DNA from 3 places in the Bacillus sp. TL12 genome. Region 3 is predicted to be linked to each of the others. Evidence: riboswitches for the same ligand, from Rfam matches in the RefSeq annotation. Region 3 holds a riboswitch; each other region holds the start of a gene.
What was found. Region 3 has a riboswitch for S-adenosylmethionine ahead of mtnW (2,3-diketo-5-methylthiopentyl-1-phosphate enolase). Riboswitches for the same ligand answer to the same signal wherever they lie in the genome.

Region 1: it holds a riboswitch for S-adenosylmethionine, as region 3 does, so the genes downstream of both, LOK41_RS18285 (methionine ABC transporter ATP-binding protein) here and mtnW (2,3-diketo-5-methylthiopentyl-1-phosphate enolase) in region 3, are expected to answer to the same signal.
Region 2: it holds a riboswitch for S-adenosylmethionine, as region 3 does, so the genes downstream of both, LOK41_RS12605 (YezD family protein) here and mtnW (2,3-diketo-5-methylthiopentyl-1-phosphate enolase) in region 3, are expected to answer to the same signal.

The regions. Positions count from the first base shown of each region.
Region 1 is NZ_JAJJBY010000021.1:28,709-36,530, forward strand. It holds gene LOK41_RS18245 (PTS sugar transporter subunit IIC) at 1-387, shown strand, start outside; gene LOK41_RS18250 (phosphatase PAP2 family protein) at 470-1,117, opposite strand; gene LOK41_RS18255 (hypothetical protein) at 1,260-1,787, shown strand; gene LOK41_RS18260 (arsenate reductase family protein) at 2,096-2,461, shown strand; gene gcvH (glycine cleavage system protein GcvH) at 2,503-2,886, shown strand; gene LOK41_RS18270 (toprim domain-containing protein) at 3,106-3,450, shown strand; gene LOK41_RS18275 (thioredoxin family protein) at 3,454-3,762, shown strand; gene LOK41_RS18280 (hypothetical protein) at 3,914-4,258, shown strand; SAM riboswitch class I at 4,384-4,493, shown strand; gene LOK41_RS18285 (methionine ABC transporter ATP-binding protein) at 4,816-5,841, shown strand; gene LOK41_RS18290 (methionine ABC transporter permease) at 5,834-6,499, shown strand; gene metQ (methionine ABC transporter substrate-binding lipoprotein MetQ) at 6,522-7,334, shown strand; gene metQ (methionine ABC transporter substrate-binding lipoprotein MetQ) at 7,463-7,822, shown strand, end outside.
Region 2 is NZ_JAJJBY010000011.1:42,384-50,205, forward strand. It holds gene lysA (diaminopimelate decarboxylase) at 1-1,032, shown strand, start outside; SAM riboswitch class I at 1,148-1,255, shown strand; gene LOK41_RS12605 (YezD family protein) at 1,326-1,469, shown strand; gene LOK41_RS12610 (phosphoadenylyl-sulfate reductase) at 1,555-2,259, shown strand; gene sat (sulfate adenylyltransferase) at 2,305-3,441, shown strand; gene cysC (adenylyl-sulfate kinase) at 3,454-4,047, shown strand; gene LOK41_RS12625 (nitrite/sulfite reductase) at 4,059-5,681, shown strand; gene LOK41_RS12630 (DUF3906 family protein) at 5,693-5,905, shown strand; gene cobA (uroporphyrinogen-III C-methyltransferase) at 6,138-6,914, shown strand; gene LOK41_RS12640 (sirohydrochlorin chelatase) at 6,916-7,668, shown strand; gene LOK41_RS12645 (NAD(P)-binding protein) at 7,643-7,822, shown strand, end outside.
Region 3 is NZ_JAJJBY010000026.1:9,786-17,825, forward strand. It holds gene LOK41_RS20005 (carbon-nitrogen family hydrolase) at 1-323, opposite strand, end outside; gene LOK41_RS20010 (pyridoxal phosphate-dependent aminotransferase) at 338-1,528, shown strand; SAM riboswitch class I at 1,581-1,686, shown strand; gene mtnW (2,3-diketo-5-methylthiopentyl-1-phosphate enolase) at 1,751-2,995, shown strand; gene LOK41_RS20020 (2-hydroxy-3-keto-5-methylthiopentenyl-1-phosphate phosphatase) at 2,992-3,651, shown strand; gene LOK41_RS20025 (methylthioribulose 1-phosphate dehydratase) at 3,648-4,286, shown strand; gene LOK41_RS20030 (1,2-dihydroxy-3-keto-5-methylthiopentene dioxygenase) at 4,264-4,794, shown strand; gene LOK41_RS20035 (hypothetical protein) at 5,241-5,516, shown strand; gene LOK41_RS20040 (DUF3909 family protein) at 5,636-5,968, opposite strand; gene LOK41_RS20045 (NAD(P)-dependent oxidoreductase) at 5,973-6,851, opposite strand; gene LOK41_RS20050 (serine hydrolase domain-containing protein) at 6,856-7,986, opposite strand.

The DNA of each region.
Region 1 (7,822 bases), on a different contig from region 3:
GCTCAATTTATTGGATTCTCTGTTATCTCCGCAAAAGAAAACAATTTAGGTGGTATTTTAGCACAAGCACTTTGTACTCCGAAAGTACAACTGCCGAACATTACTAAAAATCCAATGATTCTCGTCCCAACTGTCGTCGCCAGCGCCATTGTGGGCCCTGTATCTGCCCTTATCTTCCATCTGGAAGCAGGTAAAGAAATCGCAGGTCTTGGATTAAGTTCTCTGATTGCACCAATTAATTTAATTTCCAGCCAAGGATTCGGTGTTATTCCAGCGATGGTTATCACTTACATCGTAATTCCAGTAGCTGTTTCTTATATCATTTACATCGCACTAAAAAAAGCAGGTCGCATTCATTCAGGCGATATGACTGTGCCACAATCTTAATCGCCAAACAACATATTGCACTTGAAAATCTCCTTTACAATAGATAAAAGCAGACTGAAGAAGCTACAGTCTGCTTTTTTGTTTACATTTTATGATTTTGTTTTACCGGTACTGTCACCGTCTCTTTTACTAATACTAGCTGAATACCAAAATATAGTATGCTTGCTAGCGTTATTCCAGAAACGGCATCTACGAATGCATGCTGCTTCGTAAATAGCGTTGATAAAATGATGAGTGTACCAAAGAAAGTAAGAATATAATATTCAAAAACATGTTGTTCTCGTCGTTTAAAGGCAGCTAACATAATGACAAATGTTGTAAGCACATGAATGCTAGGGAAACAGTTTACGGGTTGATCAATACTATAAATATAGCGAACTAGTTCAGAAAATACGTCTGTTCCAACGACGGTTGGACGCGGTACAGTCGTTTGCCAAAAGTAATAAATAGAAAAACAAGCAAGCTTTCCAAGAATTACACTACTTAAAGTGACATAATATTGCTTTCGATCAGCAAAGCAGTAATAAATAAGTGCACCGTATAAGTATGGAAACCACAGCAAATAAGGAATAATAAATGCTTTTACAAACGGAATCCAATCATCTACTACAGTTGTAACGTTTACAGCGTGAACAATAGATTTATTTAATACATCGTACAGGGGACTTACGAGTACGAGTAGAAGTATATAACTTAATGGAACAAAAGATGAAAATTTATATTTTTTCATGAGTATCTCCTAGTATTTAGTAATGTAAGTAAACCCAGTTGATTATAATATAGAAACTCTAAATGAGCTATCGATTTTACTTACATTTTCTTGAATTCACCTTACATTTTTGTCACTTGACTTAAGAAGGGGAGGGTGCTAAATGAAGCGTTTCTTTTATTTTTTCGTTTTTATATTGTTATGTCTAGTGGGTGCTGGATGTGCAAAGGATAAAGAAGGAGAGAAATTAGAATATAACGGGAGAGCACTCGTAATTGGAGTTGTTGGTGAAAATCCGAAAGATACGTTTAGAAATATAAAGTTTGAAAACATAAAATTAAACGAAATGAAAAAGAAATCCGGAGAAGTAGATGGTTTTCTTATAATGAAAGAGTACTTTCAAGAAGCGTCGAAAGAGCAATATAAAGACTTGTTTTTATCGTTAAAGAAACCAGTGTTTTTTATTGGCTTACAAGATAAATCGTATTCGATTTTTCTTAAAAAGAATATGGAGTATAATAACGCGCCGAAAGATGCAAATGCTATGTACACGCAAGGTTTCGCAAATATTGGAAGTGGCGAAGGACAACAATGGGGAATTGGTTTAACGAACGGTGGTAATGCAGACGAAAGTATTCATAATATGTATATCGTAGTATTTCAAACAATTGCAGATTATTTGAATAGATAATGAGGAGCCTTTGTAGAGGGCTTCTTATTTTTTTCTTTTTAAATAAACGTTTGTTTAAGACGTATGTTCGCTTTTGGAGTAGCTAATCTACTAATCAAACGTTTGTTTAATATATATGTTCGATTTTTATATGAAAACGAAATGAGAGGAAAAAAATTTTATATATAGAAATGGCGGAAAATAAGGAAAATTTGCAGGACAAACGAAAATTGTGACGAAATAAGTCAAAGTTTAGAAAAGAATCGTTTGAAATAATAAAACGTTTTCTATATGATAAAGATAAAGGTTAGCAAAAAGTAGGTGAATTTATGACAGTAACATTTTATTCATATCCAAAGTGTGGCACATGTCAAAAAGCGAAAAAATGGTTTGAGGCAAACGATGTAGCATATGAAATGATTCATATTGTTGAAAATCCACCGTCAAAAGAAGATTTGCGTAATTTACATGCGAAAAGTGAATTGCCATTAAAAAAATTCTTTAATACAAGTGGAATGCGTTACCGTGAACTTGGCTTAAAAGATAAGTTAAAGGAAGCAAGTGAGGACGAAATGTTCGAACTTTTAGCATCTGATGGCATGTTGATTAAACGTCCACTCGTAACAGATGGCACGAATGTAACACTTGGTTTTAACGAAGAGCAGTTTGAAAGTGTGTGGAAAAAGTACCAATAAGGTATTTTTACATAATTAATACATTCACTGGAGGTACAGTCATGAGCATTCCAAATCATTTACGTTACTCTGAAGAACACGAATGGGTAAAAGCTGAAGGCAACCAAGTTGTTATCGGTATTACTCATTTTGCACAAAGCGAGTTAGGCGATATCGTATTCGTTGAACTTCCTGAAGTAGGTGCAACACTTGAAGCTGACGAGCCATTCGGAAGCGTAGAATCTGTTAAAACAGTTTCTGAATTATACGCACCTGTAAGTGGTAAAGTTGTAGCAGTAAACGAAGAATTAAGTGACCAACCGGAGCTTGTTAACGAATCTCCGTACGAAGGTGCATGGATGGTTAAAATTGAACTTTCTGATGAAAGCCAATTAGAAAAGTTATTATCTGCAGAAAAATATGCAGAAATGACAAACCAAGACTAATTCTAGTCAACAAAAAGGATAGCCTGTGTGCTGTCCTTTTTGTTTTGTATTGTGGAACGAAAGAGCGCCTCTACGCCAGAAGCTCCATCCCCCTCACATTCTGAGCGAGCCGCCCCGCTTTTCTTTGCAAAAATAAACAGGAAACAACATGAAAATATCGAATATACTATATACTAAAGTAAGGTTGTTTTATAGTATATGGTGATCGGGTGATGACATATGGTCTATGTAGAGAAAGTCATTATTGTCGAAGGAAAATCAGATAGAAGAAAGATTGAATCTATTATTCGTGAACCAGTGGAAATTGTTTGTACAAATGGTACAATTGGTTTGTCGAAAATGGATGAGCTCATTGATCAGTTTTTTGATAAAGAAGTATATGTGCTAGTGGATGCTGATGCTGCAGGTGAAAAACTTAGAAAACAATTTCGAAAAGAATTCCCGCAGGCCGAGCATATTTACATCGATCGTTCGTACCGTGAAGTGGCGACTGCTCCTTCTAATCATTTAGCGAACGTATTATGGGGAGCTGACATTGACGTTTATACAGAATATTTACGGTAAGGAATGATAGAAGTGATTGACTGGACAAGTGCTGAAGCTACAGCTCTAATAGCAGACCAAGAAAAAACAGTGTTATATGTATATACACCAATGTGTGGAACATGTCAATTAGCAAAGAAGATGTTAACAGTGGTAGAAGCGACTATATCTGAGTTGGAAATAGGAATGCTGGATTTAAACTATGCGCCACATTTAGCGCGAGAGTATGAGATAGAAAGTGTACCTTGTTTACTCATATTTGAGCTTGGAACACTTGTGAAGAAAATATATGCATTTCATTCGGTGGAATATTTATATACAGAATTACAGTAGGCGGCAAAGTTTTTGCCGCCTCGACATATTTCTTGGGAAATATGCCTGAACGATAGAAGGGATACGTTATTTGTCGAGAGAAAGTAACAGGATTGCTGTTTGGGAAGATGGAATGGTATTAGTAGAAAGTGAGATGAAGGATGTGACTAGAATGGGATTATATTCGTTGCTTCAATCATTTGTAACGTATGCTAATAGCCAATATCATCTAGAACCGCTTCTTCGGCAAGGAGAAAAAACGATTAATTTTCGTTTTGGAGATGAGTATTGCTCACTTCAAATTTCAAGAGAGTATATACAGCTTTTGAAAGAGACACAGGGAACGGAGCAACTTATTTGTTTTCAGGAAGAAGATTTAAGACGATTAGTTACTGGAAAGGTTCGGTTGCAAACACTATTACACAGCGGACGTGTGCAATATAACGGAACGTATCGTACGATGTTATTATTAGAATCTGTATTTCATATATGTAAGCCAATGCCAGTAGGTGCTTAATAGTCTGAAGTTTCGTTTTTTAAGAATTTTTTTGTTGACATAGTGGATGTATGTTGATACAATTTAGTTCATAAAATATAGACAATTTCATAAATTTTAAATCAGACGAAAATTAAATCTGATTTCTCTTATCAAGAGAGGTGGAGGGACTGAGCCCTATGAAGCCCGGCAACCGTCAATTTTTATATTGAAATGGTGCCAATTCCTGCAAAGCAAATGCTTTGAGAGATGAGAGGAAGGGATCATGTTGATATACGCATATAAACCTTTCTGCTCATTCTAAAAGCAGAAAGGTTTTTTTGTTGTTTGAATGAGGAGGACATTCGAATAATAAGAGGAGCGATAGCGATAGATTTCTTGCATGAAAAATAAAAAATTGTGGAGTAAATCTAAACGAGCCGCTTGCGCTTTTTATGCAATCCAGCTCCAACGGCTAGAACAGTCGGTCGTTTCACCCCTTCCTATGAGGCAAAGAGCGCCTCTACGTCAGGGGTTCGGGCGTCCTCTTGTTCTGAGCAAGCCGCTTGCGCTTTTTAATTCAAAAAGGGGTGAACATCATGATTTTATTGGAAAACGTAAAGAAAATATATAAATCAAAAAGCGGTGATGTCACTGCTGTAGATGATGCCAATTTAAAAATAGAAAAAGGCGAGATCTTTGGTGTTATCGGATATAGTGGCGCTGGTAAAAGTTCTTTAATTAGATTATTTAATCAATTAGAGAAACCAACTTCTGGACAGATTACGATAGCGAATCGTGTTATTTCAGCAATTACTGGAAATGAACTTCGAAAAGCAAGACAAGAAATCGGAATGATTTTTCAGCACTTTAACTTACTTTGGTCACGAACTGTACGTGAAAATATCGCTTTTCCACTTGAAATTGCAGGTGTCGATAAAGAGCAGCGAAAAAAGCGTGTGGATGAGTTGATTCATCTGGTTGGATTGGAAGGAAGGGGCGATGCATATCCATCTCAATTGAGCGGTGGACAAAAGCAGCGCGTTGGGATTGCAAGAGCATTAGCAAACAATCCGAAAGTGCTCTTATGTGATGAAGCGACATCAGCACTTGATCCAGAAACAACAGATCAAATTTTAGATTTACTATTAGATATTAATAAACGACTTGGCTTAACAATTGTGCTGATTACACATGAAATGCATGTAATTCGCAAGATTTGTAATCGCGTTGCGGTCATGGAAAAAGGAAAAATTGTAGAAAGTGGTCCTGTTCTAGAGGTATTCCGTGACCCGCAGCAGGAGATTACAAAACGTTTTGTACAACAGCTTACGGATTCTGAAGATACAAATGAAACGATTGAGAGCTTATTAGAAAAATATCCAGATGGAAAAGTCATTCGTTTACAGTTTATTGGAGATTCTGTAGAACGCCCGGTGCTTCAAAGGTTAATGAGGCGAGAGGATCTAGAAGTAAGTGTTTTGCAAGGGAATATCGCTCAAACAAACAATGGATCTTACGGGAATTTAATTGTGCACTTAAATGGTTCAGAAGCAGCAATCCAGCAAGCGATAGCAGGAATCCATCAAGAACAAGTAGAGCTGGAGGTGATTGCACATGGATAAGTTATTAGCGAACGTTGATTGGAGTAAAATGCTAGAAGCGACAGGTGAAACATTATATATGACGGCAATCGCAGCGCTTGCTACATTTGTTTTTGGCCTTATTTTAGGATTATTACTCTTTATGACATCTAAAGATAACTTGTGGGAAAACAAAGCGATTCATACTGTAATTGGAGCGTTTGTAAATATCTTTCGTTCCATTCCATTTATCATTTTAATTATTTTATTAATTCCATTTACGAAGATTCTCCTTGGAACAATTCTTGGAGCAAGTGCAGCACTTCCGGCTTTAATCATTGGAGCGGCACCGTTTTATGCAAGGATGGTTGAAATTGCACTTCGCGAGATTGATAAAGGGGTTATTGAAGCCTCAAAAGCAATGGGAGCAAAAACGAGTACGATTATTTGGAAAGTATTGATTCCTGAATCATTACCAGCGTTAACTTCTGGTATTACAGTAACGACAATTGCACTTGTAGGCTATACAGCAATGGCTGGTGTTGTCGGAGCTGGTGGTCTTGGTACACTTGCTTATTTAGAAGGATTTCAGCGTGGGAATAACGATGTAACAATCGTTGCAACAATTTGTGTATTACTCGTTGTATTTTTAATTCAGTGGATTGGTGATCGTGTAACAATTCGAATTGATAAACGATAATTAAAATGGGAGGGTGTTTCAAATGAAAAAATTATTACTTACAGCACTTATTACAACGTCAATTTTTGGGCTAGCTGCTTGTGGTGGGAAAGATAAAGATGAAAAAAAACTTGTTGTCGGAGCTTCTAATGTACCACACGCTGAGATTTTAGAGAAAGCAAAACCGTTACTTGAGAAAAAAGGTATCCAATTGGACATCAAACCATTCCAAGATTATGTATTGCCAAATAAATCTTTAGCAGATAAAGAGTTAGATGCGAACTACTTCCAGCATATTCCGTATTTAGAGAAAGAGATTAAAGATAAGGGCTACAAGTTTGAAGTGGCAGGGAAAATTCATTTAGAACCAATCGGTGTATATTCTCAAAAATATAAAAGTTTAAAAGAACTTCCAAACGGAGCGACAATTATTATGAGTAACTCTGTTGCCGACCATGGACGTGGTTTAGCGATTTTACAAAAAGAGGGCGTTTTAAAAATTAAAGATGGTGTAGACCCTGTTAAAGCGACTACAAAAGATATTGCGGAAAATCCAAAAAATTTGAAGTTTAAAACAGATATTGAGCCTGGCTTATTGCCACAAGTGTATAACAATAAAGAAGGCGATGCGGTTTTAATTAACTCAAACTATGCGATTGACGCAAAATTAAACCCAGAGAAAGATGCGATTGCGATCGAAGGAAATGACTCTCCGTATGCAAACGTAGTTGCGGTTCGTAAAGGTGATAAGGACAAAAAAGAAATTAAAGCACTTGTAGAAGTGTTACATTCTAAAGAGATTGAGGACTTTATTAATAAAGAATATAAAGGGGCAGTTGTTCCTGTGAAAGAATAATTGTTTTTCATAAGGGCTGGTAAATGCCAGCTCTTATTTTTCCTTTTGGAAGTAAGAAATCGAATGATAAGAAAAAGATCCGTATACGATATTTATTCTGAAAATTACAAAAAAGAAGGTGCCGTCATATGAAGAAAATCATACTATCAGTTTTTATAACAATATTTGCACTTGCGTTAGCAGCTTGCGGTGGGAAAGATGAAAGTACACTGGTTGTTGGAGCTTCTAATGTGCCGCATGCTGTTATTTTAGAAAAAGCACAGCCAATATTAGAGAAAAAAGGAATCAAACTAAAAATTAAAACATTCCAAGATTATGTGTTACCTAATAAAGCGTTAGCCGATAAAGACATTGATGCCAACTATTTTCAACACATTCCTTATTTAGATAAGGAGATCGAGGAAAAGGGATATAAAATTGTAAATGCAGGGAAAATCCATTTAGAGCCAATGGGAATCTATTCTAAAAAATATAAAAGTTTAAAAGAC
Region 2 (7,822 bases), on a different contig from region 3:
TTACAAGCTGGTTTTCCAGCATCACGCATTCATTTTCATGGTAATAATAAGACGGAAGAAGAAATCATAATGGCGCTGCGAGCAGGTATTGGCTGTTTTGTAGTAGATAATTTCTTGGAAATGGAAATATTACATGACTTAGCAGAGCGGTATGGAAAAATTGTAAATATATTAATTCGAGTTACACCTGGAGTAGAGGCGCATACACATGAATATATTACAACAGGGCAAGATGATTCGAAATTCGGTTTTGGAGTTTCTACTGGCCAGGCAATGCAGGCGATTCAAATAGCACTAAAGAAATCAAATTATAATGTGTTAGGTATTCATTCGCATATTGGATCGCAAATTTTTGAAACAGCAGGATTTGTTCGGGCGATTGAAGTATTACGGAACTTTTTAGAAGAAATAAGAGAAGAAACTGGCTATGTAGTAACTGTATTAAATGTTGGTGGAGGATTTGGAATCCGCTACACAGAGTCTGATACACCGCTTACGCTTGACACATATGTGCATGCTGTAACGAATGCAGTGAGGGAACAATTTACAAGAAAGAATTATCCACTCCCTGAAATTTGGATTGAACCAGGGCGTAGTATTGTCGGAGATGCAGGAACAACAATTTATACAGTAGGAGCTGTAAAAGATATTCCAGGTATTCGTAAATATGTGTCAGTTGATGGAGGAATGACGGATAACTTAAGACCAGCTTTATATGGAGCACGTTATGAGGCAATGCTTGCTAATAGAGGAAGAGAAAATGCCGAAGAGATTGTATCAATTGCTGGAAAGTGTTGTGAGAGTGGAGATATGCTAATTTGGGATATAGAACTGCCACAAGTTACTTCAGGAGATTTGTTAGCAATCTCTTGTACGGGAGCATATGGATATTCTATGGCGAATAATTACAATCGCATACGCAGACCGGCTGTAGTATTTGCAAAAGGCGGGGCATCACAAGTCGTTGTCGAACGCGAAACATATGAAAATATAATTAGGAACGATCGCATACGCATAAAAGAGCTTGTATAATCAATAAAAAGGAGTTGTTCGAACTGGGCAACTCCTTTAAAAAAATAAAAAATATAAAATATATCGGAAAACTAGGATTGAAAAAAATCAGAATTATGATAAAATACAAATACAAAGCTTATCAAGAGAAGCGGAGGGAACTGGCCCTACGAAGCTCAGCAACCTGCTTATAGGAGCAAGGTGCTAAGTCCAGCAAAATGGCATCCATTTTGAAAGATAAGGTAAAATATATTACCGAACAGTCTTTTCGAAATGGGAAAGATTTTTTTTATGAATAAAAAGGGGGGCTGTTCGTGGGAGTGCGTGGACATTTTGACGAAGTAGCTGAAAAGATTCAAACGATGCTTGCGGATATGAAATATGGTTCTATTACAATTGTTGTGCAAGATGGAAAAGTGATTCAGCTTGAAAAAAGTGAAAAAGTACGCTTAAAGTAAAAAGCGCTGACTAGAAAAACTAGAGGCGGTTTTAACCTATTGTATTAGGTTAAAACCGTCTTTTTGCGTTACAGGGGGGAAAAACATGCTGACGTATGGAACATGGAAAGAGGACTTCATTTCTTTTTCTGAAGAAGATGAAACAAAAGGAGCACTGCAAGTACTAGAGTGGGCTTATAAACAGTATGAAGGTGAAATTGTATACGCATGTAGCTTTGGTGTAGAGGGGATGGTTTTGTTACATCTTATAAACCAAGTAAATCCATCTGCGAAAGTTGTTTTTTTAGATACAAACGTTCATTTTCAAGAAACATACGATTTAATTAAACGAGTACGGGAAAGGTTTCCGGATCTCGAAATTATTGAAAAGCAACCTTCGCTTACGCTTGAAGAGCAAGCAAAAAAACATGGAGATAAGCTGTGGGAACATAATCCCAATCTTTGTTGTAAATTAAGAAAAATTTTACCGCTTGAAGAATCTTTAACGAATGGAAAAGCGTGGATATCAGGGCTGAGAAGGGAACAATCTGAAACGCGTAAACATACAAGGTTTATCAATCAAGATCATCGCTTTCAGTCTATTAAAATTTGTCCGCTCATTCATTGGACGTGGAAGGAAGTATGGCGTTACGTATATAAGCATGATTTACCTTACAATCCATTACACGACATTGGTTACCCAAGTATAGGGTGTGAAAAATGCACGTTGTCTGTGGGAGAAGGTGGAGATTCAAGGGACGGACGATGGGCTGGAAAGATGAAAACGGAATGTGGTCTTCATTATCAATAAGGTCATGGTTGATTTTAAATATATGTGAAAGAGGCGGACAGAAAAATGAGTAAAACAAACATATTAGTAAATCGTGTTGATGAAACATATGACACAAAAAATATTGCAAAAGAAATTGAATTAGACAAAATTGCTTTAAGTGATTTAGAGCTTCTTGCGATAGGTGGTTATAGTCCGCTTACAGGATTTTTAGGGAAAGAGGATTATCAATCTGTAGTAGAAAAAATGCGTTTAGTAAACGGTGATGTATGGAGTATACCTATTACACTACCGATAACAGAAGAGCAGGCAGAACAATTTCAAATTGGTGAAGAGGTTCGTCTTGTTAAAGAAGGAATCACGTATGGCGTTATTCAAATAGAAGATATTTTTACACCGGATAAAGAGAAGGAAGCATTGTATGTTTATAAAACGACGGATATTGCTCATCCAGGTGTGAAAAAATTATATGATAGACCGAATGTTTATGTTGGAGGAACAATTACGCTTGTAAAGCGTTTGGAAAATGATAAGTTTCCTTCTTATCATTTAGATCCAAGTGAAACGCGTGCAGAATTTAAAAAGCGAGGCTGGAAAACAGTAGTAGGCTTTCAAACGAGAAACCCTGTTCATCGTGCACATGAATATATCCAAAAGTCTGCGCTGGAAATTGTAGACGGCTTATTTTTAAATCCGCTCGTTGGTGAAACGAAATCAGATGATATTCCAGCTGATGTGCGCATGGAAAGTTATGAAGCGCTTTTGAAAAATTATTATCCAAGTGATCGTGTTTTTTTAAGTGTTTTTCCAGCTGCAATGCGTTATGCAGGACCACGCGAGGCAATATTTCACGCACTGGTTAGAAAAAACTTTGGTTGTACACACTTCATCGTAGGACGTGATCATGCTGGAGTAGGAAATTATTATGGAACGTACGAAGCCCAGGAGATTTTTATCAACTTTACAGTAGAAGAGTTAGGGATTACACCGCTCTTTTTTGAACATAGTTTTTATTGTACAAAATGTGAAGCGATGGCTTCTACGAAAACGTGCCCGCATAGTAAAGAGGACCACGTTATTTTATCTGGTACAAAAGTACGAGAAATGTTACGAAATGGGGAAATCCCGCCAAGTACATTTAGCCGTAAAGAAGTTGTAGAAATATTAATTCGTGGTTTACAAAAAGAAGCCGTTACAAAATAAGGAGAGAGTAGGATGGGAACAAATATAACTTGGCATACAGCATCTGTTTCAAAAGAAGAAAGACGAAAGAAAAGTGGCCACCACAGTTTTGTACTTTGGTTCACCGGATTATCAGCTTCTGGAAAATCAACAGTAGCAAATGCGGTTGCTAGGAAATTGTTCGAAAAAAATATTGGGAATTATGTACTAGATGGCGATAACATTCGTCATGGTTTGAATAAAGATTTAGGATTTTCCGAAAGTGATCGGACAGAAAATATTCGCCGAATTGGTGAAGTAGCGAAGTTATTTGTAGATCAAGGGACAATTGTACTAACAGCATTTATTTCTCCATTTCGAGTAGATCGTCAGCAAGTAAGAGATATTCTCGAAAAAGATGAATTTATTGAAGTATTTGTAAAATGTCCAATAGAAGAATGTGAGAAACGTGATCCCAAAGGACTGTATAAAAAAGCGAGACAAGGTGATATTAAGCAATTTACCGGTATTGATTCGCCATATGAAGAACCTGTAGAGGCAGAAGTGGTAGTAGAAACACATCTTTATTCAATCGAACAATGTGCAGAACAAATTATCGGTTACTTACAAGAGCGTAGCTTTATATAGGGGGAATAAAAATGAGTTATGAAAAAGTGTGGGCAAACAATGAAAAGTTAAATGCTACAGAGAAAAAGAAATTAGAAAAAGATGGCTTGGAAATTTTTAAAGCTATCCCGTATTATGCTGAAAATGGGTTTGATTCTATTCCGAAAGAAGAGTGGGATTCCTTTAAATGGGCAGGATTATATTTACAACGTCCAAAAGAAGCAGGGTATTTCATGATGCGTGTAAATATTCCTTCTGGTATTTTAACGAATGAACAAGTCGAAGTATTGGCTTCTATTGCAGAAGATTATGGTCGTGACGTTCTTGATATTACTACAAGACAGGCGATTCAATTTCATTGGCTTGAAATTGGTCAAATGCCAGATATTTTTAACCGTCTAGAAAAAGTGGGATTATCAACGGCGGGAGCTTGTGGTGATATTACAAGAAATATTATTGGGAATCCTCTTGCTGGTATTGATGGTGATGAATTATTTGATACAGCACCAATTGTAAAAGAGGTATATGAGTTCTTCCAACATAATGAAGAATTTTCGAATTTGCCTCGAAAGTTTAAAATGTCAATTAGTACAAATGTATATAATGCAGCAAATGCTGAAATTAACTGTGCTGCCTTTACTCCAGCTACAAAAGAAATTGATGGGAAAATAGTGGAAGGCTTTCATTTACGAGTAGGCGGGGGATTATCTGCTCGTCCGTATTTAGCGCAGGAGTTAGATTTATTCATTCTTCCTGAACAAGTGAAGTCGGTAGCAATTGCAATTGCTACGGTTTTCCGTGATTTCGGATATCGTGAAAAGCGACATTTAGCACGTTTGAAATTTTTAGTTGCTGATTGGGGTGCGGAAAAATTCAAAGAAAAATTATTAGAATATACAGATCCTTTGCACGATAAAGGAAACGATGCTTTAAAAGGATGGAATGCAGGTTATTTCTACGGTGTTCATAAGCAAAAACAAGGTGATTTATCATACGTTGGTTTTAACGTACCTGTTGGACGTTTACATTCTGAGGAGTTATTTGAACTTGCTAGAATTGCGAAGCAGTATGGAAATGGCGAGATTCGCACATGTAATTCGCAAAATTTTATTATTCCCAATGTTCCTAAAGAAAACGTCGAGGCACTTTTACAAGAACCATTGTTTGAATCGATTTCAGCAAAACCAAAATCATTTATTGGATATGCAGTTTCTTGTACGGGAATTGAGTATTGTAATCTCGCATTGGTAGAAACAAAAGCGCGCTTACGAAATATTGCAGACTATTTAGATACACAACTTGTACTTGATGTACCAGTTCGTATTCATATGACGGGATGTCCAAATTCATGTGGTCAAAGGCAGATTGCGGATATCGGATTACAAGGCGTGAAATTGAAGACGAAAGAAAAAGGAATTGTTGAAGCGTTTGAAATTTATGTAGGTGGTACGTTATTAGATGGTGGTGTTTATAACCAAAAATTAAAAGGGAAGATTGATGGGGAAGACCTTCCGGATGTTCTTGTATCGTTTTTAACATACTTTAAAGAACATAAACTGCCAGCTGAAACTTTTTATGAGTTTGCAGAACGCGTTGGAGTAGAAAATTTACAATCCGCGTTAAATACAATTTTAGAAGAAGTGATTGCATCTTAGGGGGGAGCAATATGGATTTGTATCGTTTTGAAGCAGTGTTGGCAAATGGTGTTGTTCCTGTAGTAGTTGTTGCACAAAGTGAGGAACAGGCATTTAGACTTGTTGAGGTAGAATTGGAGAAGTATTTTTTACCGTTGCCAGAAGTGAAGGAAATCTCTCTGCATGAAAAAAAGAAGATCCGCAAAGGTGCAGCATTTGTTATTCATGAGCAGGAGACATTGTAATACAAAATGACACCGATTTGAATAGTAACTTCCATTCGTAATAGGAATGGAAGTTTCACTTTACCCCGCACTAACGGGCAGTAATACCCTCACTTTAGGATTTTAGGAAATCGAAGAAGTTAGGTGGAGGATAACTGTCCGTAAGTGCCCGATTGGTTCAACTAACCATCAGTGGGGGATGAAACTCCCCACTGATGGAAGTTTCACTTTATAGTAGAAATGAGGAGAGATGATGGGAAAGGTATATATTGTTGGTGCAGGGCCGGGAGATCCGGATTTAATTTCTGTAAAAGGAGTAAAGTGTATCGAGCGGGCGGATGTTATTTTATACGATCGTCTTGTAAATAAAGAGTTACTTTCTTATGCGAAGCCAGATGCTGACTTAATATATTGCGGAAAACTCCCAAACTATCACACAATGAAACAAGAAACTATTCACGCCTTTCTTGTTAAATATGCAAAAAAAGGAAAAATTGTAACGCGATTAAAAGGTGGAGATCCGTTTGTATTTGGAAGAGGTGGTGAAGAAGCAGAAGCGTTAGCGAAGCATGGTATTCCGTTTGAAATTGTACCTGGTATTACAGCAGGGATAGCTGCTTCTGCATATGCGGGGATTCCCGTAACGCATCGAGATGCGAGTGCAAGTTTTGCGGTTGTGACAGGGCATCGAAAAGAAGGTGCTGAAGAAGAAGTAAAGTGGGAAAACTTAGCGAAAGGTGTTGACACGCTTGCTGTTTATATGGGAGTAAGTAATCTTCCTTATATATGTGAACAACTTCTGAAACATGGAAAAGGAGAAAATACGCCAGTTGCTATTGTAGAATGGGGAACTACATCATCTCAGCGAACCATTACAGGAACGTTAGGAACAATTGTAACGATTGCTGAAAAAGAGCAGGTCCAAAATCCGAGTATGATTGTAATCGGGGAAGTTGTTCGTTTCCGTGAAAAAATTCATTGGTTTGAACAACAGGCGGACATTACGTATCCTGTAAGCGGAGTGTTATAAAATGAAAGCTGTATTATATATATGCCACGGAAGTAGGCTGAAAGAGGCGAAAGAGGAAGCAGTAGGTTTTGTTTCTGCTTGTATGAACCGTGTATCAGCTCCTATTCAAGAACTATGTTTTTTAGAATTAGCACAGCCTGATATTCCAGAGGGATTTGCTAATTGCGTAAGAAGAGGAGCAACAGAAATTGTCGTTGTTCCTGTCTTTTTATTAGCGGCAGGGCATATGAAAGAAGATATCCCAAATGAACTCCAAAAAATGCAAAATAAATATCCTCACATTGCAATTACTTACGGAAATCCGTTTGGTGTTTCGGAATCACTCGTGTCCGCTACGTATGAGGGAAGCGGTATTAAAGAGTATGAAAGTGGGGTAACCCTGTTGCTTGTTGCAAGGGGGAGTAGTGATCTTGAGACGTTACAAGATATGAAACGTATTGCTTCTCTGTTTGAAAAAGAGAAGAAAGTAAAAAAGGTAGAAGTATGTTATTTAGCTGCGGCAGAGCCTAGGTTTGAGGAGAAATTAAAAGAAGTTGTAGAACGAAAAGAGGAGAATGTTGTCATTCTACCTTATTTGCTATTTACAGGCTTATTAATGAGACACATTGAGAAGGAAGTACGCGGATACCATTCTACAAATATATATGTAAGTCCTTATTTAGGAAAAAACTGTGTATTTCAAGAAATGTTAATCCAGAAAACGGAAGAAATATTAAGGGGAGATGAGTATGTACCCACTTACAGTACGAATTGAAAAGAAACGTGTTGTTGTCATTGGCGGTGGGAAAGTGGCATCATTTAAAATCACCCCTTTATTAAAAGCAGGAGCGGATATAGTTGTAGTGAGTCGTGAATTAGATGCGAATTTAGTAAAGTTTGTAGAATCGAAGCAAATTCGTTGGTTTCAA
Region 3 (8,040 bases):
ACAATATTCACACCATATTGCTGTGCCCAATCTGAAAGAAGTTGCTTTGTTTGAATCCCATCCCCATCTGCAATTTCCGGCAATCTCTCCAAATCATAACCAGTCGTCCAAAGTTCTGGTAATACGATAACGTCCGGTTTTCCTTGCATCGCCTCTTCTATTTTTTTCTTTGCATTTTCAATATTTATTTTTACATTACCAAAAGCAATATCCATTTGAATACATGCGACTTTCACTTTATCCACCCCATCTTCAATTATTTTTTCTTTACAAAAACTTAGAAAGGTTATATCATTTGTCACTAGAATTGTAACAACTTTCAAAAGAGGTGGAAAGTATGAAATATTTTCAACCTTCCGAGATTGTAACATCATTACCAACGCAATTTTTCGCTTCACTTGTTGCAAAAGTTAACAAAGTCGTCGAAGCAGGGCACGATGTTATCAATCTAGGTCAAGGTAATCCAGATCAACCAACACCGCCGCATATCGTAACAGCTTTACAACGTGCAGCAGAAAAAGCAGTTCATCACAAATACCCCCCATTTCGCGGACATGAAAGCTTAAAAAAAGCCGTTGCGACATTCTATGAACGTGAATACGGAGTCAAAATAAACCCTAAAACAGAAGTCGCTATTTTATTTGGTGGTAAAGCTGGGCTGGTTGAATTGCCGCTTTGTTTTACAAACCCTGGTGACACAATACTTGTACCTGATCCAGGATATCCTGACTATTTATCAGGCGTCGCTTTAGCGAAAGCAAAGTTTGAGACGATGCCATTATTAGCAGAAAATGACTTTTTACCGGATTACACTAAAATCAATGATTCTATTGCCAAACAAGCTAAAATGATGTTTTTAAATTATCCTAATAATCCAACTGGTGCTATTGCATCAAAAGAATTTTTTGAAGAAACAATATCATTTGCAAATGAAAATGATATTTTAGTAGTTCACGACTTCGCTTATGGAGCAATTGGTTTTGACGGCAACAAACCAACTAGCTTCTTACAAGTAGACGGTGCAAAAGATGTTGGCATTGAAATTTATACACTATCAAAAACATTTAATATGGCTGGTTGGCGAATCGCCTTTGCAATTGGTAACGAAAGCGTCATTGAAACGATTAATTTATTGCAAGATCATATGTATGTTAGTATATTTGGCGCTGTACAAGAGGCTGCTAGCGTTGCATTATTAAGCTCACAATCTTGTGTAACAGAGCTAGTTGATCGATATGAATCTAGAAGAAATGCACTTATTTCAGTATGTCATTCAATCGGTTGGAATGTACTCGCACCAAAAGGCTCTTTTTTTGCTTGGCTTCCTGTTCCAGCAGGTCTTTCATCTGAGGAGTTTGCTGATATATTATTAGAACAAGCTCATGTAGCTGTCGCACCTGGAGTCGGATTCGGCGAACACGGTGAAGGTTACGTTCGGGTCGGATTATTACATACAGAAGAACGGTTACAAGAAGCAGTTCAGCGAATTGATAAATTAAAAATTTTCAAAAAACCATTGACACCATAAAAAAACTCTGTCAAAATTCAGATATCGAAAAAATTTAAACATTTCTAAATACTTCTTATCAAGAGCAGGTGGAGGGACGAGCCCGACGAAACCCGGCAACCGATCTACAATTGTAGGCACGGTGCTAATTCTCGCAGCATTACGCTGACAGATAAGGAGCTGGTTGTAAAAAAACCTCTCCTTAGCTGAGAGGTTTTTTTATTTAACTAGGAGGTTATGAAAATGAGCGGAATAACAGCAACTTATTTAATTCATGATGATTCTCATAATTTAAACCAAAAAGCGGAGCAAATCGCTCTCGGTTTGACAATTGGTTCATGGACTCATTTACCACACTTATTACAAGAACAATTAAAACAACATAAAGGCCACGTCATTCATGTTGAAAAATTAGAAGAACAAGAACATGTAAATGTGTACCTTGGAAAAAAAGTAACGCGTGGACTCATTAAAATTCATTATCCATCATTAAATTTCAGCCCTGATTTACCGGCCATTTTAACAACAACATTTGGAAAATTATCATTAGATGGCGAAATTAAATTGATTGATTTAACATTTTCAGATGACTTAAAAAAGCATTTCCCTGGTCCTAGATTCGGTATTGAAGGAATTCGAAATCTCTTACATATTCATGACCGTCCACTTCTAATGAGTATTTTCAAAGGAATGATTGGACGCAATATCGGATATTTAAAAACCCAGCTACGCGATCAAGCAATTGGCGGTGTAGATATTGTAAAAGATGATGAGATTTTATTTGAAAACTCATTAACGCCACTTACGAAACGAATTCATACTGGAAAAGAAGTATTACAATCTGTATACGAAACATATGGTCATAAGACTTTATATGCAGTGAATTTAACGGGACGCACATATGACCTTAAGGAAAACGCAAAACGCGCTGCACATGCTGGTGCAGATATTCTTCTGTTCAATGTATTCTCGTATGGATTAGATGTATTACAATCTCTTGTGGAAGATAATGATATATCCATTCCAATTATGGCTCATCCTGCTGTAAGCGGTGCATACGCTTCATCGGAATTATATGGCCTTTCTTATCCATTGCTACTTGGAAAGCTACTTCGTTATGCTGGTGCAGATTTTTCTTTATTTCCATCACCATACGGCAGTGTTGCATTAGATAAAAACGAAACTCTTCTTATTACAAATGCATTAACTGAACAAGATCAATCTTTAAAACAAAGCTTCCCTGTTCCATCGGCTGGCATCCATCCTGGTTTTGTTCCATTTATCCTTCGTGATTTTGGTAAGGAGGTTGTCATTAATGCAGGTGGTGGTATTCACGGTCATCCAAGCGGTGCACAAGGCGGAGGAAAAGCGTTCCGAGCAGCAATTGATGCTACTTTGCAAGGAACACCATTACATGAAGTCGGTAACACTGATTTACATGTTGCACTGCAATTATGGGGAAACCCATCTGGCGAGGTGAAACTATGAACCTTCAGATTTTTTGTGACTTCGATGGTACGATTACGAACAATGATAATATCATTGCCATTATGGAGAAATTCGCTCCACCAGAATCTGAGGAGATAAAACGAAGGATATTATCACAAGATCTTTCTATTCAAGAAGGAGTCTCACAACTTTTTAAATTATTACCAACAACTTTGCATGATAATATCATCAAGTTTCTAAAAGAAACGGCTAATATACGCACTGGTTTTGAAGAGTTTTTGCAGTTTATAAATGAACATAACATTTCTTTTTATATTATTTCTGGAGGAATGGATTTCTTCGTTCATCCCCTCTTAGAAGGGCTCGTTCCGGAAAACCGAATTTATTGCAATACAACTGATTTTTCTGAAGAATACATCAAAGTAAAATGGCCACACCCTTGCGATGAACATTGTAATTATAACTGCGGCCTTTGTAAATCAACATTAATTCGACAGCTTAGTTGTAAAGATGCTTTTCATATTGTAATAGGTGACTCCATCACAGATTTACAAGCAGCTAAACAAGCTGATAAAGTATTCGCCCGGGATTTTCTTATTACAAAATGTGAAGAACACCATATTCCTTACACACCATTTGAAACGTTTTATGATATTCAAACTGAATTACGGCACTTGTTGGAGGTAAAGCTATGAAACAACTTTTTCATCAATGGCATAACCTAAGTGAACTAAAAAAAGAATTAACCAGTCGCAACTGGTTTCCAGCAACAAGTGGAAATATTTCTATAAAAGTAAATCACGAACCACTTACTTTTCTTATCTCAGCAAGCGGGAAGGATAAAACAAAAACAACACCTGATGATTTCCTATTAGTTGATTATCAAGGAAAACCTGTCTTAGATACCGATTTACGTCCTTCTGCCGAAACCATATTGCATACGCATATTTACAATCATACAAATGCTGGTTGCGTCCTGCATGTCCATACAACTGATAATAATGTCATCACAAATTTATATAAGGAAGAAGTTATTCTTCGTAACCAAGAAATTATTAAAGCTCTTGATATTTGGGAAGAAGGTGCAACCATTCACATTCCAATTATTGAAAATGATGCCCACATCCCTTCACTTGGAGAGAAATTCAAGAAGCACATCCATGAAGATTCAGGAGCTATATTAATCCGAAACCACGGTATTACCGTTTGGGGAAAAGATAGCTTTGACACAAAGAAACGATTAGAAGCATATGAGTTTTTATTCCAATTTCATATAAAACTATTATCAATTCAGGGAGGCGTTTCACATGGCGCAAATTCGTATTCATGAAATAAATACCCGCATTGAAAATGAAGTAGAAGTGAAGCAATTTTTACAAGGAGAAGGCGTTTTATATGAGAAATGGGATATTTCAAAACTTCCTGCTCATTTAAAAGAAAACTACTCCTTAACTGATGAAGACAAAAAAGAAGTTTTAACAATATTCTCTAAAGAAATTGCTGATGTTTCAGAGCGTCGAGGTTATAAAGCACATGATGTTATTTCCCTTTCAAATGCAACACCTAACCTCGATGAGTTATTAATTAACTTTAAACAAGAACATCATCATACAGACGATGAAGTTCGTTTTATTGTCAGTGGGCATGGCATCTTTGCCATCCAAGACAAAGATGGTCGCTTCTTCGATGTTGAACTTGAACCTGGTGATTTAATCTCTGTACCTGAAAATGCAAGACATTATTTCACATTACAAGATGATCGCCAAGTTGTAGCCATTCGTATCTTTGTTACAACGGAAGGCTGGGTTCCTATTTACCCCGCTATTCGCGGGCAGTAAGTTCTCCACTCAAGCTTGAGAGAGAAACAAGGAAGATAGGCGGGAGATCAACTGCCCATAAAAGCCTGATTGGTGAGGGCTCATAATCAGTGGGGGATAAAGCCCCCCACTGATTAAAGCTTCACTTTACTAAGGTAGTTAGTTGAATAAAAGGAATTGGACCCCCTTTTCCTTCCTTTTATTCACTCTACATATATACATCCTCCTATGGAACAGGCTTATTTCAAAAATATGAAATAAGCCTGCTTTTTTATTTTCTCCCGCCTCGCAGATTCATCACCTAGAATAAATGATCCCCTTATTTTTTCTTTTTCCATTTTATCAAGTATATTTATCAATAATTTTTGAACATTTTTTGAACTTTTTTCTGAAAATTCTGTTTAAATTGTGTTATAATACAAATAATAGAAAATGTATCGAAAAAACTGTAAAAGAGGGGGAAGAACATGAATTTAATTATAGCACTTATACTTGGGGTTACTTGTGGAGCTATTCCTGCTATTCTCGGTGCAATTATGGAGGAATTAGAAATTGGTATGTTAGGTTTTGTCGCATCTTCTGTAAGCGCTTTACTTTTTGGCTTGTACGGTGCTATTCCTGTCGCTATTCTCTTTTCATTATATATATTACGTCATGCTCGCACAAAGCAATTCAATCGAAACCATATGGCCCAAATCATTCCATTTCCAATTGAACGCTCTCGTCGTGCTTCAAGCTTATAATCTCATTATTATATCCTCACAATATATCTACTTTAATACAGCCTACCCTTGTCAAATTTAGCTTCCAATTCCAAAAAACATTTTAAACATAATAAAAAAGTCCTCATTTGAGGACTTTTTTATTTATTAGCTTCCAAAAACTGAAATAGTTCTTGTAAATGGAGAGCATCTTCTCCATAACTAACAGATACATAACATACTCCATCAATTTCAGCATGCATATAAAGAGCGATACCTTCACGGTCATACTTTAAAGCTAAATAAAATTCCATTTCTTCTAGCATTTTCTTTGATGTTCGAATAACATAATGGCCATTCTCATCACGTCCATATTCAAATGTTGGCTCAAAATCATATTTTTGTTTAAATGCTGCTTGTTGTTTATCATTAATCGGCATACAAGTTGTACGCTGCACAGCATCAATCATTCCATCAAATGTTTCTAAATTCATCATATTACCCCCTTATGTATTTTTTATATAATACTTGTGTTCCACTATCTTCCTCTCCCGCTTCTATTAATTGTTCATATAAGTCTTTCGCGAGGGTTAAACCTGGTACAGGTAATTCTAACTTTTCAGCCTCATCTAATGCAATCTTCATGTCCTTCATGAAGTGTTTTACATAAAACCCTGGCGCAAAGTCCTCCTTTAGCATACGCGGAGCTAAATTACTTAATGACCAACTACCAGCTGCTCCAGTTGAAATACTTTTTAATACTTTATCTGGATCTAATCCCGCTTTCTTTGCATACGCTACCGCTTCACAAACTCCTATCATATTAGAAGCGATCGCAATTTGATTACACATTTTTGTATGCTGTCCACTTCCTGCTGACCCTTGTAATTGAATATTTTCTCCTAACTTCTCAAATAACGGCAAACAAGCTTCATATACTTCTTGATCTCCACCAATCATAATAGCCAGTCTACCTTCTTTTGCACCAATATCTCCTCCCGATACTGGCGCATCTAAAGTATGTACATTTTTTGTTTTTCCATTTTCATATATACGTTTTGCTAACGTTGGTGTCGATGTTGTAAAATCAATTGTAATTGTCCCTTCATTTGCATGTTCCAGAATTCCCTCTGTTCCAAAATAAATTTCTTCTACATCATGCGGATATCCTACCATCGTCATAACAACATCTACATTCTTTACTAATTCTTTTGGCGAATTACACCAATGCGCTCCTTCTTTTAATAAAGAAGTTGCTTTTTCTTTCGTACGGTTATATACATATACTGTATAACCACTTTGTAATAAATGATGTACCATACTTTTCCCCATAACACCTGTACCTATAAAACCAATTGACGAAATTACTTGTTTCATCCACTCATCCCCTTTGTTCTAATAAGTCACTTACCATTTTTCGAAATTCCTTATTGAAATCATCATTTATACTATTTTGTACATTTGAAAATAAGATAACAAACGTTCCCTTATCTTTATTAAAATTATTAAATGTATTCCAACCAGCTACTACACCATGATTATGAAAATAATCAGGATAAATATAAAAACTAAATGCATACTTTTTTTCTGCTGAAGGCATAAACATTGCTTGTATACTTTGCAGTGAAAGAAGTTTTCCATTTATAATTGCTTCATCTAATTTCTTCATATCCCCAACTGTAGTATACATCTCACCGCAGCCATATAGCCAGTTCATTGCTAATTTTGGAGCTGGTACAAGTATATTATTTTCCTTTTTGTACCCTTTCGTGAAATATCTCTCTCCTAGCGCCATATTCCCCATACCTGACTCATGCATGCCCGCTCGCGCAAATATATTTTCCTTTACGTATTCTTCTAAAGGCTTCTTAGATATATTTTCTATAATATAAGCAAGCACCATATAATTATAGTCAGTGTATTCCCAACCAGTACCAGGTGGAAAAGCTACTTGCTGGTTTCCAATCCAAGTAACTAACGCCAAACGGGATGTAGCATTCACTTTTCCCTTTCCCTTCCCTGGTAAGCCAGAAGTGTGTGTGAGAAGGTGGTATAATGTAATATTTTTTTCTGCGGGGAATGAAGGGATATATTTATTTACATTGTCCTGAATATTTACTTTCCCCTGCTCTTGCAACTGTAAAATGGATGTTGCCACAACAGTCTTAGTAATTGAACCGATGCGATACTTTGTTTGCGATGTATTTTTAATTTTATTTTGCACATCCGCATATCCATAACCTTTATTGAGTAATACATGACCTTTATCCTCGACAAGAACTGTTCCATTAAAGTCTTTGTCTATTAAATATTGGTCTAACTTTTGTGCAATACTAGCATAATCAATTGGTGGTTGCTTTTTTTCTTCCAAATTATCCTGTAATTCAGATTTAGTAGAAGGGATTACCTTTGATATTGGCGCCTCTGACTTCTCCAGCGTATCCCAAAAATAGTACACAATTCCGCATACTAAAAAGCAACACAAGACCATCATAATCAATCTTTTTAGCATTTAAAAACCTCCGCAGTTACTTCATCATAAATGGTCTCCTATCTCTATTATCAA